2 regions of the Streptomyces sp. CA-251387 genome follow, and region 2 is predicted to be linked to the other one. Evidence: riboswitches for the same ligand, from Rfam matches in the RefSeq annotation. Region 2 holds a riboswitch; the other holds the start of a gene.
The links. Region 2 has a riboswitch for cyclic di-AMP ahead of ACQEV2_RS04840 (C40 family peptidase). Riboswitches for the same ligand answer to the same signal wherever they lie in the genome.
Positions count from the first base shown of each region.

Region 1 (7,862 bases), 3.4 Mb from region 2:
CGGCCCAGATGGCCGCCGCCGATCCCGGCACCAACATCCTCGCCGTCGACGTACATACCCCCGGCCAGGGCAATCTGCTGGGCCTCGCCGACCGGAACGGGCTCACCAACCTACGCGTCGGCAACGGCGACGCCATCATCCTGCTCCGCGAGATGCTCGCCCCGGACTCGCTCGACGGGCTGCGTGTCTACTTCCCCGACCCCTGGCCCAAGAAGCGGCACCACAAGCGGCGCCTCATCCAGCCCGAGTTCCTCAGCCTTGCCGCGACCCGGCTGAAGCCCGGCGCCCTCGTGCACTGCGCCACCGACTGGGAGCCGTACGCCGAACAGATGCTCGAAGTGCTGACCGCGCACCCCGACTTCGAGAACACCCAGGCCGACGGCGGGTTCGCGCCGCGTCCTCAGTTCCGGCCGCTGACCCGTTTCGAGGGGCAGGGACTGGACAAGGGTCATGTGGTGAACGACCTGCTCTTCCGCCGCGTACAGCGGTAGGAGCAGCGGGAAGAACAGCACCTACGAGAGCACAGACAAGAGCACATACAACAGCATCTGCAGGGCATCTACAGCAGCATCGACAGCAACCCCCCACCGGCGCCGGAACCCCTCGCGCTGCTGCGGGCGGCGCCCCCGTCTCGTTAGGGTCAATGCCGTGGCCACCTGTCCCCCGTACCCGACGCACCCCACCGGTCCCACCGGCGGCGCACTGCGGCACGCGCACTGGTGGCAGAAGCGGTGGGTGCGTTACGGCGCGCTCAGCACCCTGCTCGCGCTCTCCGGGCTGGTCATCCTCGCCCTGGTGCGTGAGCAGACCGGCACCGAAGGGTTCCTGGTCGGACTCGGGCTCGCCGTCCTTCCCGTACCCCTGCTCGTCGCCTCCTTCCGCTGGCTGGACCGGGTCGAGCCGGGCCCCTGGCGCAACCTGCTCTTCTCCTTCGCCTGGGGCGCCTGCGCGGCCGCGCTGATAGCGATCGTCGCCAACAGCTTCGCGACCAGATGGATAGCGACCGCGACGGCCGATCCGTCGCACGCGGACACCCTCGGCGCGACCGTCATAGCGCCCATCGTGGAGGAGACGGCCAAGGCGGCCGCGGTCCTGCTCGTCTTCCTCTTCCGCAGACAGGACTTCACCGGGATCGTCGACGGCGTGGTGATAGCCGGGGTCACCGCCACCGGCTTCGCCTTCACCGAGAACATCCTCTACCTCGGTACCGCCTTCGGCACCGACCAGCTCTCCGGCGACAGCGGCATCGCCTCCGTCACCGCGGCGACCTTCTTCGTCCGCGTCATCATGTCGCCCTTCGCGCACCCCCTCTTCACGGTCCTCACCGGCATCGGCTTCGGCATCGCGGCGCTGTCCGGCCCGCGACAGCACCTGCGCCGCGTTCTCTTCCCGATCTCCGGGCTGCTGCTCGCCATGGGCATGCACGCCATGTGGAACGGCTCGTCGAGCCTCGGCGAGTACGGGTTCTTCGCCGTGTACACGGCCTTCATGGTGCCCGCGTTCGGCCTGCTGACCTGGCTGGTGATCTGGACCCGGCAGCGCGAGCTGAGGACCGTGCGCGAGGAACTGCCCGCGTACGTCGTCGCCGGGTGGCTGACCCCGGGCGAGCCGTACGTGCTCGGCTCGATGCGGGCCCGCCGGGTGGCCCGGCAGTACGCGCGGCGCCACGGCGGGCGAGAGGCGGCCCGGGCGGTTGGGCAGTACGAGGCGTACGCCACGTCGCTGGCGTTCCTACGCCACCGGGGGCGCCGTGGGCAGGCCGGCGCCGACTTCGTCGTACGGGAACGGGAGCTGCTGCACGAGCTGTGGGGGCGGCGGGAGTTCGCGCGTCCGGCCCTTGAACATGCGGTTGCCGCGCAGGCCTGGCCGACGTATGGGGGGCAGGCGTATGCGGCGTCGGCGCCGGTCCACTGGCAGCCGTACGGACCGGTGAACGGGCATATGTACGGTCCGCCGGCCCCGTATCCCCTCTACAACCCGTACCGGTCGTAGCAGAAGATCAGGCCGATGCGGCCGTGAGACGCCCGAGCTCGGTCTCCGTCAGCCTCAGCTCCCCCACCCCCAACAGTGCCGGCAGCTGCTCGACCGTCCGGGCCGAGGCGATCGGGGCCGCGACCGTCGGCCGGGACGCCAGCCAGGTCAGGGCCACCGTGGCCACCGGCGCCTCGTGGGCCTGCGCGATCTCGTCCAGGGCGGCGAGCACCCTGCGCCCCCGCTCCGTCTCCAGGTGCTTGCCGGCGCCCTGGGCGCGCGGGCTCCCCACCGTCGTACCGGCGCGGTACTTGCCCGTGAGGAAGCCGGACGCCAAGGCGTAGTACGGGACCGCCGCGAGGCCTTCCCGCTCGGCGAGGTCCTGGAGTTCGCCCTCGTAGGTGTCGCGGGAGACCAGGTTGTAGTGGGGCTGCAGGGCGACGTACCGGGCGAGGCCCTCGCGGTCGGAGAAGTCCAGGGACGCACGCAGCCGCTCGGCGGAGATGTTGGACGCGGCGATGTGCCGCACCTTGCCCGCCTTCACCAGCTCGTCCAGCGCGCCGATGATCTCCTCGACCGGGACTTCGGGCTTGTCGAAGTGGGTGTAGTAGAGGTCGATGCGGTCGGTGCCGAGGCGACGCAGGGAGGCGTCGGCGGCGGCCTTGATGTTGGCCGCGGTCAGGCCCTGGAAGTCGGGGTGCTGGCTGACCTTCGTGGCGATGACGACGTCGTCCCGGTTGCCGCGCGCTTTCACCCAGTTGCCGATGATGGTCTCGGACTCGCCGCCCGCGTTGCCCTCGACCCACGCCGAGTACGAGTCGGCCGTGTCGATGAAGTTGCCGCCCGCCGCCGCGTAGGCGTCGAGGACAGCGAAGGACTGGGCCTCGTCGGCGGTCCAGCCGAAGACGTTGCCGCCGAGAGAGAGCGGGGAGACCTCGAGGTCGGAGGAGCCGAGCTTGCGAAGAGAAGTCATGCTCGACATCAACGCCCTTGGCGGAAGCCGGTCTTCCGGGACGGCCGCAAATTTCCCGTAAACAAGCGGACCCCGGCCCTCCGGAAACCGGCAGCCCTGACGTGGGGGGTAAGCGTCAGGACTGCCGGGGGATCGGGGCCGGGTGATCAGAAGCGACGGATCGAAAGCAAGGGATCAGAGGCGGCTGATCAGAGGCGAGTGATCGGAAGCGGCTGATCAGAAGCGGGAGAACCTCAGGGCGTGAGGCCCTTGCTCTGCAGCCACGCCATCGGGTCGATGCCGTTCGCGCTGCCGTCGGGGTGCACCTCGAGGTGGAGGTGGGCGCCGGTCACGTTGCCGGTGGCGCCCACGCGGCCGATGACGTCGCCCGTGTTGACCTTCTGGCCGACGCTGACGCTGATCGAGGACTGGTGCGCGAACCAGAGCTCCGTGCCGTCGTCGAGGGTGAGCACGGTCTTGTAGCCGTACGAACCGTCCCAGCCGGCGAAGGTGATCGTGCCGGAGTGGACCGCCTTGATCAGCGTGCCGGACGGGGCGGCGAAGTCGAGGCCCGTGTGGTAGCCGGACGACCAGTAGGCGCCGGCCTGACCGAAGGTCGAGGTGATGGTGTACGAGGAGGTCGGCAGCGTGTACTGCTTGGCCAGCTCGGCGAGGCGCTCGGCCTCGGCCTTCTTGCGGGCCTCCTCCTCGGCGGCGGCCTTCGCGGCGGCGGCCTTGGCCTCGGCCTCCTTCTCCGCCTTGGCGGCCGCGGCGGCGGCCTCCTTCTCGGCGGCGGCGACCGCTTCGGCGGCGGCCTTGCTGTCGATCTGGTCCTGCTGCTGCTCGACCTGGGCGATGATCCGGGCCCGCAGCGCCTCACCGGCGTCGCTGGTGCCCTGAGTGGTCTCCTCGGTGGTCGCGCCCATGGTGCTCAGCGCGGTGCCGGTGTCCTCGGCGGCGGAGGAGTCGTCGTCGGAGATCAGGGGCAGGTCGGGCATGGTGATGGCGACCGGCGGCTTGCCGCTCTGCGCGCTGGCCATGCCGCCCGCGCCGACGGCGGCTATGACGCCGACGCCGAGAACCGTGGAGCTGCGCGCGAGTCCCCCGCCGCGCTGCTTGGCGACGCGATGCCTGCCACGGACCGGACGAATGGACTCCGCGGTGGGGTTCCACTCCTCGAACGGGCCCTCGTCGGTGCGGTAGCTGTCGTAGCCGAAGGTGTCGGTGCTGCGCTGACTCGGCACGAACGGGGCTTGCGGAGCAGGCCTGTTGGACGCCACGTGGGCGTACTCCTTTCCTTCCTTCTCGCCTACCGGGTTAGCTGACGGGTTCGGAGCAGGAAGGTCTCCTACGCGCGTATACCGTCCGTGACTTCACGGCGGAATCCGCGCGATTCACCCCAGGGTGGTGGTTCCCCGGTTCCCGTACTGCGGTACGGAATTCGGCGCGTGCGCACGGAGCCATCTCTTGTGACGGCTGGGACGACCGCGCTGCGTTATCGAACGTTAATAGACGCGAGGTGCGGATTCCAAGCTGTTCCTCTTGATCATTAACTATTTTCGCCGGGACTTACGGGTCATGAGCGGCCTAAATCGGGCGAGTTGGCCGGGCCTCAGGAGGCGCACAGGTATTGACGGTATGTCAGTTGTTATGCGGAGGGCGGTCGCGCGATCACCCTTGGTGAGGACGATCACGGCCGTCGTACGGCGATGAGGGCCATGTCATCCGCCATCCCGCCCCCGGAGTGCCGGCGCACCTCCGCCGCGAGCACACCGAGGAGCGCGGCCGGCTCGCGCTGTGCGTTGGCCCGCCCCGCGAGACCCTCCGCGGGGTCGTAGAACCGTCCTTTCTCGTCCCGCGCCTCGGACAGGCCGTCGGTGTACAGCAGCAGCGTGGACCCGCTCACGAAGTCGGCCTCCTCGGCCCGGTCGGGCCAGGCGCCGAGCTCCGCCATGCCGAGCGGCAGCGCGGGCTCGGTGGCGAGCAGGGAACGCACGCTGCCGTCGGCGTACAGCAGCAGGGGTGGTGGGTGCCCGCGGTTGACGAGGCGCACGATCCCGCTGCCGTGCGGCAGCTCGGCGAGTGCGGCGGTGGTGAACCCTTCGTAGGACTCGACCCCCTCGCGTCGCGTACGTTCGCGCGCCAGCGCCCGCTCCAGCCGCTGCGCCACCGCCTCCAGCGTGGCCTCCTGCTCGGCGGCCTCCCGGAAGGCCCCGATCACGACGGCGACGAACCCCACGGCCCCCATTCCCTTGCCGCGCACATCCCCCACGACGACCCGTACGCCGTGCGGGCTGTCCTGCACGGCGTACAGGTCGCCGCCGATGGAGGCGCCCTCCTGGGCTGCTTCATACCGGGCCGCGATCTGGAACCCACCGATCCGCTCGGCGGGCTCGGGCAGGACGGCGCGCTGGGCCGCCTCGGCGATCTCGCGGGCGGAGGCGAGGCGCTCGTTGCTGCGGCGGACGAGGATGTTGATGAGCACGGCGAGGACCGAGACGACCAGCACGGTGACCAGCTCGGTGATCACCTCCGCCCGGGGCAGGCCGCCGAGAAGGATGCGGAGGCCGAGCAGTACGGCGAAGGCCACCAGGCCCGTGACGGCCGTGCCGCGCTGTGAGTAGAGCGGGGCGGCGACCAGGGGAGCGGCGGTGAAGAAGGGGGCGCCGGTGAAGTCCGTGGGGGTGGAGTAGTCGTACACGCTCCCGGCCCCGATCGACAGGGCCGGGAGCAGCCGGACGAACCGGCGTGCGTACGAGATCCGCCGTTCCTCCACGTCACCAGGGTTGCCGAAGCGGGGGCGGAGGACGAGTGGGGAGGGCCGACCGGGCGAGTGGGCCGACGGGGATTCGGGGTGAGGGGGCAAAAAACACTCAGGGCCGGAACTGATCTGATCAGTTCCGGCCCTGAGCCTTCAGTAGCGGGGACAGGATTTGAACCTGCGACCTCTGGGTTATGAGCCCAGCGAGCTACCGAGCTGCTCCACCCCGCGTCGATGACTCAATAGTACGCCATCCGCAGGACCCCCAAGCACACGGCTTTCCAGGGCCTGCCTGTGATCAGTGCTTTTCGACCGTGTTGGGGGAGTTTGAGGCTTGCGGCGGCCGCAGAGGAAGATGCCACACCGTCCCGAACCCCCGCCCACCCGCAGGGGGCCGCTGTTCCTCGAGCGACGGTTCACTTCTCAGCGCCGGCCGGCATTTCAGCCCGTCCGGCCTTTGAGGACGAGGCCCTTTCGGGGCCGACGGGGGTCCAGGGGGGCGGAGCCCCCTGGCAGGGTGGAAGGGGCGGAGCCCCTTCAGGATGGGACGGGTAGGGGCGGCGGGGGCGAGAACCTCCCGGCACTGGCACCGGCACCGCCCCCCGCTCAAGCCCCCTCCAGCACCGCCACCGCCCGCCGCGCCACCTCCCGCCCGATCGGCAGCGACGCCGTCGCGGCCGGACTCGGCGCATTCAGCACATGCACGGCCCGAGCCCCCTCCCGTATCAGAAAGTCATCCACCAGCGACCCGTCCCGCAACACCGCCTGCGCCCGCACCCCCGCCGCCGCAGGCACCAGATCATCGGAGGTCACGGCAGGCAACAACCGCCGCACCGCCTCCGTGAACGCCCCCTTGGACACCGACCGCCGCAGCTCCCCGGCCCCGTACCGCCAGTGCTGCCGCGCCATCCGCCACACCCCGGGCCACGCCACGGTCGCCCCGACCTCCCGCGGCCGTACGACCCCCCACCGGTACCCCTCCCGGGCCAGCGCGGGCACCGCGTTGGGACCGATGTGCACATCCCCGTCGATCCCGCGCGTGAGATGCACCCCGAGGAACGGGAACGCCGGATCCGGCACCGGATACACCAGCCCCCGCACCAGCTCGGGCCGCGCCAGCGAGTAGTACTCGCCCCGGAACGGCACGATCCGCACCCCCGGCTCGTCCCCCGTCATCCGGGCCACCTCGTCGCAGTACAGCCCGGCACAGTTCACCAGCACCCGCCCCCGCACGACGTCCCCGCGCGTGGTCCGTACGGCGACCCCCAGCTCCGCCCGCCGGTCGATCCGCTCGACCTCCGCGCCGTACCGGATCTCCGCTCCCGACGCCTCGGCCAGCTGCCGGGCGACCTCGACGAAGTCGCACACGCCCGTGGTCCCGACGTGTATCGCCGCGAGCCCCCGCACCTCGGGCTCGTACTCCGCGATCTGCGTGGCGCCGAGCTCCCGCACCGGAATCCCGTTCTCCCGCCCGCGCTGCACCAGCGAGTGCAACCGCGGCAGCTCCGAGCGCTCCGTCGCGACGATCAGCTTGCCGGTGACGGCGTGCGCGACGCCGTACTCCGCGCAGAACTTGACCATCTCGGCGGCGCCCCGCACCGCGTACCGCGCCTTCAGCGACCCCGGCCGGTAGTAGATCCCGCTGTGGATGACCCCGCTGTTCCGCCCCGTCTGATGCCGGGCGGGCCCCGGCTCCTTCTCCAACACGGTGACCCGCGTCCCCGGCGCGGCACGCGTGATCGCATACGCCGTGGCCAGCCCGACGATCCCCCCACCGATCACGAGCACGTCACAGTCGTAGTCGATCGCCCGCACCTGCGCCGCCACCTGCACCACCTCCGGCTTCGATAGTGCACTGCGCCACTGACAATGCGTTCAAACCCAGGGGACCGCGGCGCTGCCAAAGGGGCGCGGGGCTGTATCGATATGCGGCTCCGCATCGATATGCGGCTCCGCCGCGGGGCCGCGAGCAACCCACGGCAACCCGCAGCCCCAAGATCACAGAATCCCGGCAGACGCGACGGAACCCGGCCCTCACCGCGGAGCGCTTACGCCGGAGCCATGAGCAGCGGCCGAGCCCGCTCCCGCAGCTCGACCACCCGCGGCTCATCCCCATACGGCTCCAGCCGATGCAGAAGATCCTTCACATACTCGGTGGTCCGAGCCGACGATATGCGC
Region 1 covers NZ_JBNJMJ010000001.1:4,506,182-4,514,043, reverse strand. Annotated here, with positions in the region: gene trmB (tRNA (guanosine(46)-N7)-methyltransferase TrmB) at 1-491, shown strand, start outside; gene ACQEV2_RS20110 (PrsW family intramembrane metalloprotease) at 649-1,992, shown strand; gene ACQEV2_RS20105 (aldo/keto reductase) at 2,000-2,944, opposite strand; gene ACQEV2_RS20100 (M23 family metallopeptidase) at 3,178-4,203, opposite strand; cyclic di-AMP (ydaO/yuaA leader) riboswitch at 4,215-4,380, opposite strand; gene ACQEV2_RS20095 (PP2C family protein-serine/threonine phosphatase) at 4,614-5,699, opposite strand; tRNA gene ACQEV2_RS20090 (tRNA-Met) at 5,842-5,915, opposite strand; gene lhgO (L-2-hydroxyglutarate oxidase) at 6,291-7,499, opposite strand; gene ACQEV2_RS20080 (MFS transporter) at 7,733-7,862, opposite strand, start outside.
Region 1: another riboswitch for cyclic di-AMP. It lies ahead of ACQEV2_RS20100 (M23 family metallopeptidase); the one in region 2 lies ahead of ACQEV2_RS04840 (C40 family peptidase).

Region 2 (7,862 bases):
CGTGACCGCCCCCGACCTGCCCGACCTGCCGGTGGGCACCAAGGTCCTGGACGTGCCGCAACCCGTCTGGGACCTCGGGACCGTCGACATCGGCAGGACCAGGACGGCCCGGATCTTCTGCAAGAACGTCGGGACCGGAGGGCTGCGCATCTCCCCGCAGGGCTTCTCCGGGGACTTCCGCACCGAGGACGAGCCCGACTCGCCGCTGTGGGGCACGCGTGGCAGGAAGAAGAACCTGGACGTGACGCTCACCGGGTCACCCGCTCCCCGGGGCGATCTCGCGGTGCTGGAGGTGAAGTTCACCCCCACCGAAACGGGCCCCCACGCCGGGACGCTGCTGGTCCACACGAACGCCCCGGACCTGGGCGGCTTCCATGTGAAGCTGAGCGCGAACGTGCGCGGTTTCTCCGTGGCGCTCGTACCGGCGGTGGCCGGGCCGGACGTACCGTTCGGGGAGGTCGAGGCGGGAGCCACGGTGCCCCGGACCGTGATCGTGCGCAACGAGGGGTCGATCGACGCCGTCATCGACGAGCTGTTCATCGACGGCGACGGTGCCGCGAAAGGCTTCAGCGCGCCTGTGGTGCTGTCGGACCGCCGCGTGCCGGCAGGTGCGTCGCGCTCCTTCCCCGTGTGGTTCTCTCCGCGCACCGTCGGCCGGGTGGAGGCGGAGCTGGTCCTGGAGACGAGTGATACGTCCGCCCCGGCCAGGTTCACCGACCGCCGCACCCTCAGGGTCAGCGCGGTGGGGGTGGGCCCACGCCTCGAAGCGGCGCCCGCCCGGCTGGTCTTCGGCCCGCAGGAGATCCGGACGGCCAGTACGGCGCAGCAGATCACGGTCACCAACACCGGGTCCCGCCCGGCTGCCCGGATTCGCCTCGCGGTCAGCCGGGAGTGGCGTGTCCTCACGCCGCTGCCGGACACCGCCCTGCCACCCGGCGGGAGCCTCGCTCTGGACGTGGTCTTCACCCCCGGACACGCCGGCCCGCTGGCCGGCACGCTCACGCTCGACGGCGACACGCTGGACGGACCCGTCGCCGTCGCGCTGGAAGGCACCGGGGTGGCCGCCCCGATCGCGCTGCTGAATCCCGCCGCACTCGCCTTCGGTGACCAGCCGCTCACCACCCACGGGCTGCCCAGGGCGGTGACGGTGAGCAACGAAGGGGTGCTCGATCTGGAGATCGGCGCCGTCGATCTCGTGGGACCTGACGCGGGTGACTTTCAACTCGCCGAGGACCGCTGCCGACGGGAGACCATCCCGCCCGAGCGGTCGTGCACGGTCGCCGTCCTGTTCACCCCGAGCGCACTCGGACCCCGCAGGGCCGAACTGCGGATCACCGACAACGCTCCCGGCAGCCCCCGCACCGTCGCGCTCACCGGCACGGGTGTCCCCGCGCCCCTGTGCGGCGCCGACCCGACCGCGGTCGGCTTCCCGCCGCAGCGTGTGGGCAGTGCGGCCACACCGCACCATGTGACCCTGACCAACAACGGAACCGATCCGATCACCGTGACCTCGGTGACGGTCACGGGAGCCGCGGCGGGCGACTACGCGGTCCAACAGGGCTGCACCGGCGGCCCGTTGGCCCCCGGAGGCTCCTGTGCGGTCGAGGTGACCTTCCGGCCGACGGCGATCGGCGTACGGGACGCCGAGCTCGTCGCGCGGTGCGCGGCTCCCGTGCCCGGCCTCTCGGTGCCGCTGACCGGCACCGGTCTGGGCACGGTGGTGACGTTCGATCCGCCGGGGCTGACCTTCGATGCGCAGCCGGTCGGCTCGTTCAGCGCACGGCAGGACCTGCTGCTGACCAACACCGGGAACGCCGAGCTGACGATCCAGAGCCTCGCGGTCAGCGGCGACTTCCGCCACGACCACTCCTGCAGTGTGCTGCGGCCGAACGGTTACTGCCGGATCAGGGTGATCTTCCTCCCGACGGCGGAGGGCCCCCGCGCCGGCGAAGTACGCGTCACCGACGGCCTCGGCCGGACCCACACCGCTGCCCTGCTCGGAACCGGGGTGGCTCCTCATGTGGCACTGAGCACCGCCGCCCTCGACTTCGGCGACCAGGCGGTCGCCTCCGCCTCCGCTCCCCGGACGGTGCAGCTGACCAACACCGGCTCCGGAGCGCTGACCGTCCAACATGTCGACTTCGCCGACGGTGCGGCCGGCTTCGCCAAGACGGCGGACACGTGTACCGGTGCCGTCCTGCGGGGCGGCGACTCCCGCTCGGTCGACGTCACGTTCACCCCGCCCGCTCGAGGGGAACTCCTCGGCAGCCTCAGGATCAGCACCAACGCCCAGGACAGCCCCCACGTCATCCGCCTCCGCGGCAACGGAGTATGACCGGACCCGGTCTGCAGACGGCTGTTCGGTACCCGGCTGCACCTCGGGGAACCCGTCCCCGGCGCCCTCGAACTCATGGCCGTGCACAGGGATCGCCGCTACCGTGATCGACCGGCTTCCGCGCGGGAGAAGCAGTCGGGAGAAGGAGTGAGGGTGGGCGGCAACGGGTCGGGGGCCGTGTTGGTCACCGGTGGCAGCGGGTTCGTCGGCAGTCATCTGGTCAGGCGGCTTCTGGAGCGCGGCTACGAGGTCCACGCCACCGTGCGCAGCACGGCCGACACGGCGAAGGTACGGCCGCTGCGGGAGTTGCAGGACGCGCATCCGGGCCGACTCTCGCTGTTCGAGGCGGACTTGCTGACGGAGGGCGCCTTCGACGAGGCGATGAGCGGGTGCCGGGTGGTGTGCCATGTGGCGTCGCCGTTCCGCATGCCGGAGAAGATCAAGGACGGCCGCCGGGACATGGTCGACCCGGCCCTGCTCGGCACGCGCAATGTGCTGGCGGCCATCGAGCGGACGCCGACGGTCGACAGGCTCGTCCTCACCTCCACCGTGGGCGCGATCTTCGGCGACTACGCGGACGTCCTGGACATGGACGGCGCGGTGCTGTCGGAGCGGTACTTCAACACCACCAGCACGGTGGAGAACAACCCCTACCACTACGCCAAGACGGTCGCGGAGCGCGCGGCGTGGGACGCGGAGGCCGCCCAGGACCGCTGGCGGATGGTGTCGGTCAACCCCGGCCTGATCCTGGGCCCCTCTCTCACGCCCGCCTCGGAGTCCGGCAGCCTGTTCCTGCTGGAGGAGCTGTTCAAGGGCTACTTCTTCTACGGCGCACCGGACTTCAGCTTCACCACGGTGGACGTCCGCGAGGTCGCCGACGCGCACATCGCGGCGGCGGAGAACCCGGACGCGAAGGGCCGTTACATCCTCGCCGCCCGGACCATGACGTCCTTCCACGAGATGGCCCGCATCCTGCGGACCCGGTACCCCCGCGACCTCCGCCTCCCGCGCACCGCACTCCCCCACTGGCCCGTACGCGTCCTCGGCCCGGCCTTCGGGCTGACCCAGGACTACATCCGCAAGCACCTCGGCATCCGCTTCGAGGTGGACAACAGCCGGAGCGTGAGCGAACTGGGCATCACCTACCGCCCGATCGAGGAGACGATCCTCGATCATTACGCGGCGTGGCGGAGCCAGCGCGCCGCGAAGTGAATTCGGCCCTCGATCCGCTCCGAGCGTCGAAGGTCACAAAAACGTATCGGACATTTCACACGTCAATCTTCACGTGAGACACACAAGTTGGTTAAGTTACCCGTCAGGCCGCGCGACGACCTCCGGCGAACCCGCCGGGACGCGCGGCCTCCGCCGAGTCCGGTGCGCCCGCAGGGCCACTGGAGCCGGGGACCCAACCGAACTTGGGGTGAATCGGCCAACTGCCCTTCGGGGCAAGGACCGTAGGGCACACCTTCCGGACCGACCGCCCGAACCCGTCAGCTAACTCGGTAGGCGGAATACGGAAGGAGTACGTCGCCCATGACGCCGGAACGCACCGCGCGTCCGGGGGCTTTGAGCCTGCCCGGCATGCGCAATTCCGCACTCGCGTCGGCGGCCCTCACCTCTGTGGCCCTGCTCGCACAGACGGCCAACGCCGCCCCCTCCGTCGGGGACGAGACGCCGAGCCGCGAGGAGGTCAGCCGACGGGTCAGCTCCCTCTACGACCGGGCCGAGTCCGACACGGGGACCTTCAACGCCACCCGCGCGGCGGCGACGGGACCGCGGGGGCGCGCCGACCGGCCGACGGGCGCCGGACGCGGGTCCGCCTCGGCGGTCCGGCGGGACGAGAACAGGCGCAGCGACGCCGCCCTCGACAGCGTCGCCCGCCAGTGGTTCGACGTGGCCCGCTCGAAGCTGGGTCCGACCGTCCCGGCGAGGCTGCCGAGCGACAGGGTGCCGGACCGTCCCAGCGGGACACGGCCCGCGCGTCCTGCGGAGCGTGCGGTCGATGGCCTCATCGACCGGGGTCGCGAGACATCCGGCCGCGCCGCCCTGGAGCTCCCCGCCGCCCCGGTCGCCGAACTGACGTCCGCTCCGGCCACCGGCACAACTCCCGTGGCAGAGCTGACCGCCGGCCCCGTCGCCGCCCTGCCGGCCGCTCCGGAGGCCCCGCAGGAGACCACCTGGGCCACCCAGCACACGCAGGACACGCAGAGCACCCAGAGCATCCAGACCGCCCTCGCCCTGCCCGCCCCGACCACCGCGCCCGCGACCGAGTCGACGGCCGATCCGCAGCAGCGGTCCTCACTGCGGACGACCAAGGAGCAGAGCCGGCGCAAGCTCGACCGGGCCCGCCAGTTGCTGTCCGCGTACACCGCGAAGCAGGGCACCACGCTCGCGCCGATCGAGACCGCGCCGAGCGAGGCACCGGCCGCCGACACCTGGAGCGCCACGCCGACCGCGCTCGAGCCCACCGACACCTGGAGCTCCACACCGGCTCCGGTCCAGGCCGCGGCCGAGACGCAGTGGCAGGCGCTGCAGGAGCTGGGGGCGGCCGACCTGACGCCGGTCCCGGCCGACACGACGGCCTGGGCAGGCACCGCAGGCTGGTCTGCCGACACTCCCACGGTCGCCACCACAAGCCAAACCCTCGGCGCGGGTCAGACACTCCACCCCCGGGCCCTCGACACGAGTCCGGCCCTCGATATGAGCCGCGCTCTGGACACGAGTCCGGTCCTCGCCCCGAGCCATGCTCTGGACACGAGCCAGGCCCTCGCCACGAGCCAGGCCCCGGACACAAGCCCGGCCCTGGACACAAGCCCGGCTCCGGGCACGAGCGTCGCCACGTCCACCGCACCCCAGGACACCCGAGCCCTGCGGGCCCTGGAGTTCGCCCGCGCCCAGCTCGGCAAGCCCTGCGTCTGGGGTACCACGGGCCCGGACGCGTACGACGGGGCAGGCCTCACCCAGGCCGCCTGGAAGGCCGCCGGCATCACGCTCCCGCGCACCCCGCAGGAGCAGGCGACCGCCGGCCGCGGAATCGCCCTCACCTACGTCGAACCCGGCGACCTGGTCCTCTTCCACGTCGGCCACGTCGGCATCTACTCCGGGAACGGCATGATGATCCACGCCCCCGGCCCGGGAGCGTCCATCCGCGAGGAGTCGATCCACTACGCCGGTGAGGCGGCGATCCACAGCGTGATACGCCCCGCCTGATCCGCCGACCGACCACCGCCACCCCGCCTCCGCGAGGCGGGGTGGCTTTCGCTTCCCCGGGTTTCCCGTCTCCCGGTCCCTCGGCCTCCCCTCGGTGACGCCCCTCCACCTCGGCTTTGTCGGTACGTCCTGACAAGCCCATTGACATCACCTGCCGACGCCCGCATAGTACCTGCCACTAGAGCGCGCTAGTAAAGCGCTCCAGTCGTATCCAGCGGGCGGTACCCCGTGAACCTCCCCCCACCTGAGAATCCGCCCTGATCAGCACAGTGAGGTGCATGGGACATGCGCAGACACCACCGAGCCGCCGCTCTGACCGCCACGGTGCTGGCCGGCGCCCTGTTCGCCACCGGCTGCTCGAGCAGCTCCGGCGGCAAGAAGTCCGAGGAAGACACCGCCGGCGCCGCGGCCGGCAAGGCCACCACCCCCCGCATGACCGTGGCCATGATCACCCACGCCGCCCCGGGCGACACCTTCTGGGACCTGATCCGCAAGGGCGCCGAAGCCGCCGCCAAGGACAACATCAAACTCGTCTACTCCGCCGACCCCAGCGCCGGCAACCAGGCCAACCTCGTCCAGAACGCCATCGACCAGAAAGTCGACGGCATCGCCCTGACCGCCGCCAAGCCCAGCGCCATGAAGGCCGTCATCGCCAAGGCCAAGACCGCCGGCATCCCCGTCGTCGGCTTCAACTCCGGTCTCGACGATGGAAAAGCCTCGGCATGCTCCAATACTTCGGCCAGGACGAGAACATCGCCGGCCAGGCCTTCGGCGAAAAACTCAACGCCACCGGCGCCCAGCACGCCCTGTGCGTCATCCAGGAACAAGGCCACGTCGCCCTCGAAGCCCGCTGCGCCGGCCTGAAGAAGGGCTTCAAGGGAACCACCGCCACCCTCTACGTCAACGGCACCGACATGCCCTCGGTGAAGTCCACCATCACCGCCAAACTCCAGCAGGACCACTCCATCGACCAGGTCGTCACCCTCGGCGCCCCCTTCGCCCTGACCGCCGTCCAGTCCGTCACCGACGCAAGCAGCAAGGCCAAGGTCGCCACCTTCGACCTCAACAAGGAACTCGTCACCGCCGTCCAGGACGGCAAGGTCGAGTTCGCCGTCGACCAACAGCCCTACCTCCAGGGCTACCTCGCCGTCGACTCCCTGTGGCTGTACAAGACCAACGGCAACTTCAGCGGCGGCGGCACCGCCCCCGTCCTCACCGGCCCCGCCTTCATCACCAAGGACAACGTCGACGCCGTCGCCGAATTCGCCGCGAAGGGAACGCGCTGAGCGCACACATGGACAGGCGGGGTCGGCCGTGACCGCGACGGGGCGCGGCCGACCCCGCCGCTGAATTCCTGGGCCGGCCCTGCGGGGCCGGCCCTCGCACGCGTCGTACGACTCTCAGGCGGTTTCCTGCGCGGGGGCCGGGCCACTCGTGCCTCGTACGACGAGCTTGGGATCCAGAACGGCCTCGCGCGGCTCCAGGTCCTGGTCCTCCAGCCGGTCCACGGCGAAGCGGACCGCGTGCTCGGCCATGAGGACCGCGTCCTGACGGACGGTGGTCAGGCCGATCGGCATCAGGTGGGAGAGATGGCTGTCGTCGTAACCGACCACGGACAGGTCGCGCGGGACATCGACGCCCGCTCGCGTCAGGGCCATCAACAGGCCCATCGCGCAGCGGTCGTTGCCCGCGAGGACCGCCGTCGGCAGGGGACGCCCGCTGTCGCGCTCGGCCAGCAGCAGGCGGCCGGTCTCGATGCCCGACTGCTCGGTGTGCTCGCCGGGGATGACCCGCAGCTCGGCCTCCAGGCCGTGGCGGCGCATCGCGGCCCGATAGGCCCGCCGCCGCTCGGCCGAGCCGGGACCACGGCCGCCGTCGATGTGCACGATCCGGCGGTGGCCCAGTTCGACGAGGTGGTCCATGGCCTGCCGTACGCCCTTGCCCTCGGCGGTGTGCACGCTGTCGACGCGGGCCTGGGGCACCCGGCGGCCGACCGAGACGGCGACCGTGCGGTGCCCGAGGGCGTCGAGGTCCGCGGCCGCCGCGTCCGGGCCGAGCAGGATCACCGCTTCGCAGCGGTGGCTGAGCAGCGCCTCGACGGCCTTGGCCTCGGTGCGGCCCTGGCCGGTGGCGGACAGCAGGACCTCGTAGCCGAGCCGCTCGGCCTCGGGGTAGATGCCTTCGACCAGGTCGGCCTGGAAGGTCTGGTGGACGGTGAACATCACACCGAGGGTGCGGCTGCGGCCGCGGGCCAGCAGCCGGGCCGCGTTGTCCGGACGGTAGCCCAGCTCGTCGGCGACGCGCAGCACCCGCTCAC
Region 2 covers NZ_JBNJMJ010000001.1:1,116,165-1,124,026, forward strand. Annotated here, with positions in the region: gene ACQEV2_RS04830 (choice-of-anchor D domain-containing protein) at 1-2,335, shown strand, start outside; gene ACQEV2_RS04835 (NAD-dependent epimerase/dehydratase family protein) at 2,489-3,547, shown strand; cyclic di-AMP (ydaO/yuaA leader) riboswitch at 3,689-3,860, shown strand; gene ACQEV2_RS04840 (C40 family peptidase) at 3,869-5,545, shown strand; partial or broken gene ACQEV2_RS04845 (substrate-binding domain-containing protein) at 5,831-6,831, shown strand; gene ACQEV2_RS04850 (LacI family DNA-binding transcriptional regulator) at 6,946-7,862, opposite strand, start outside.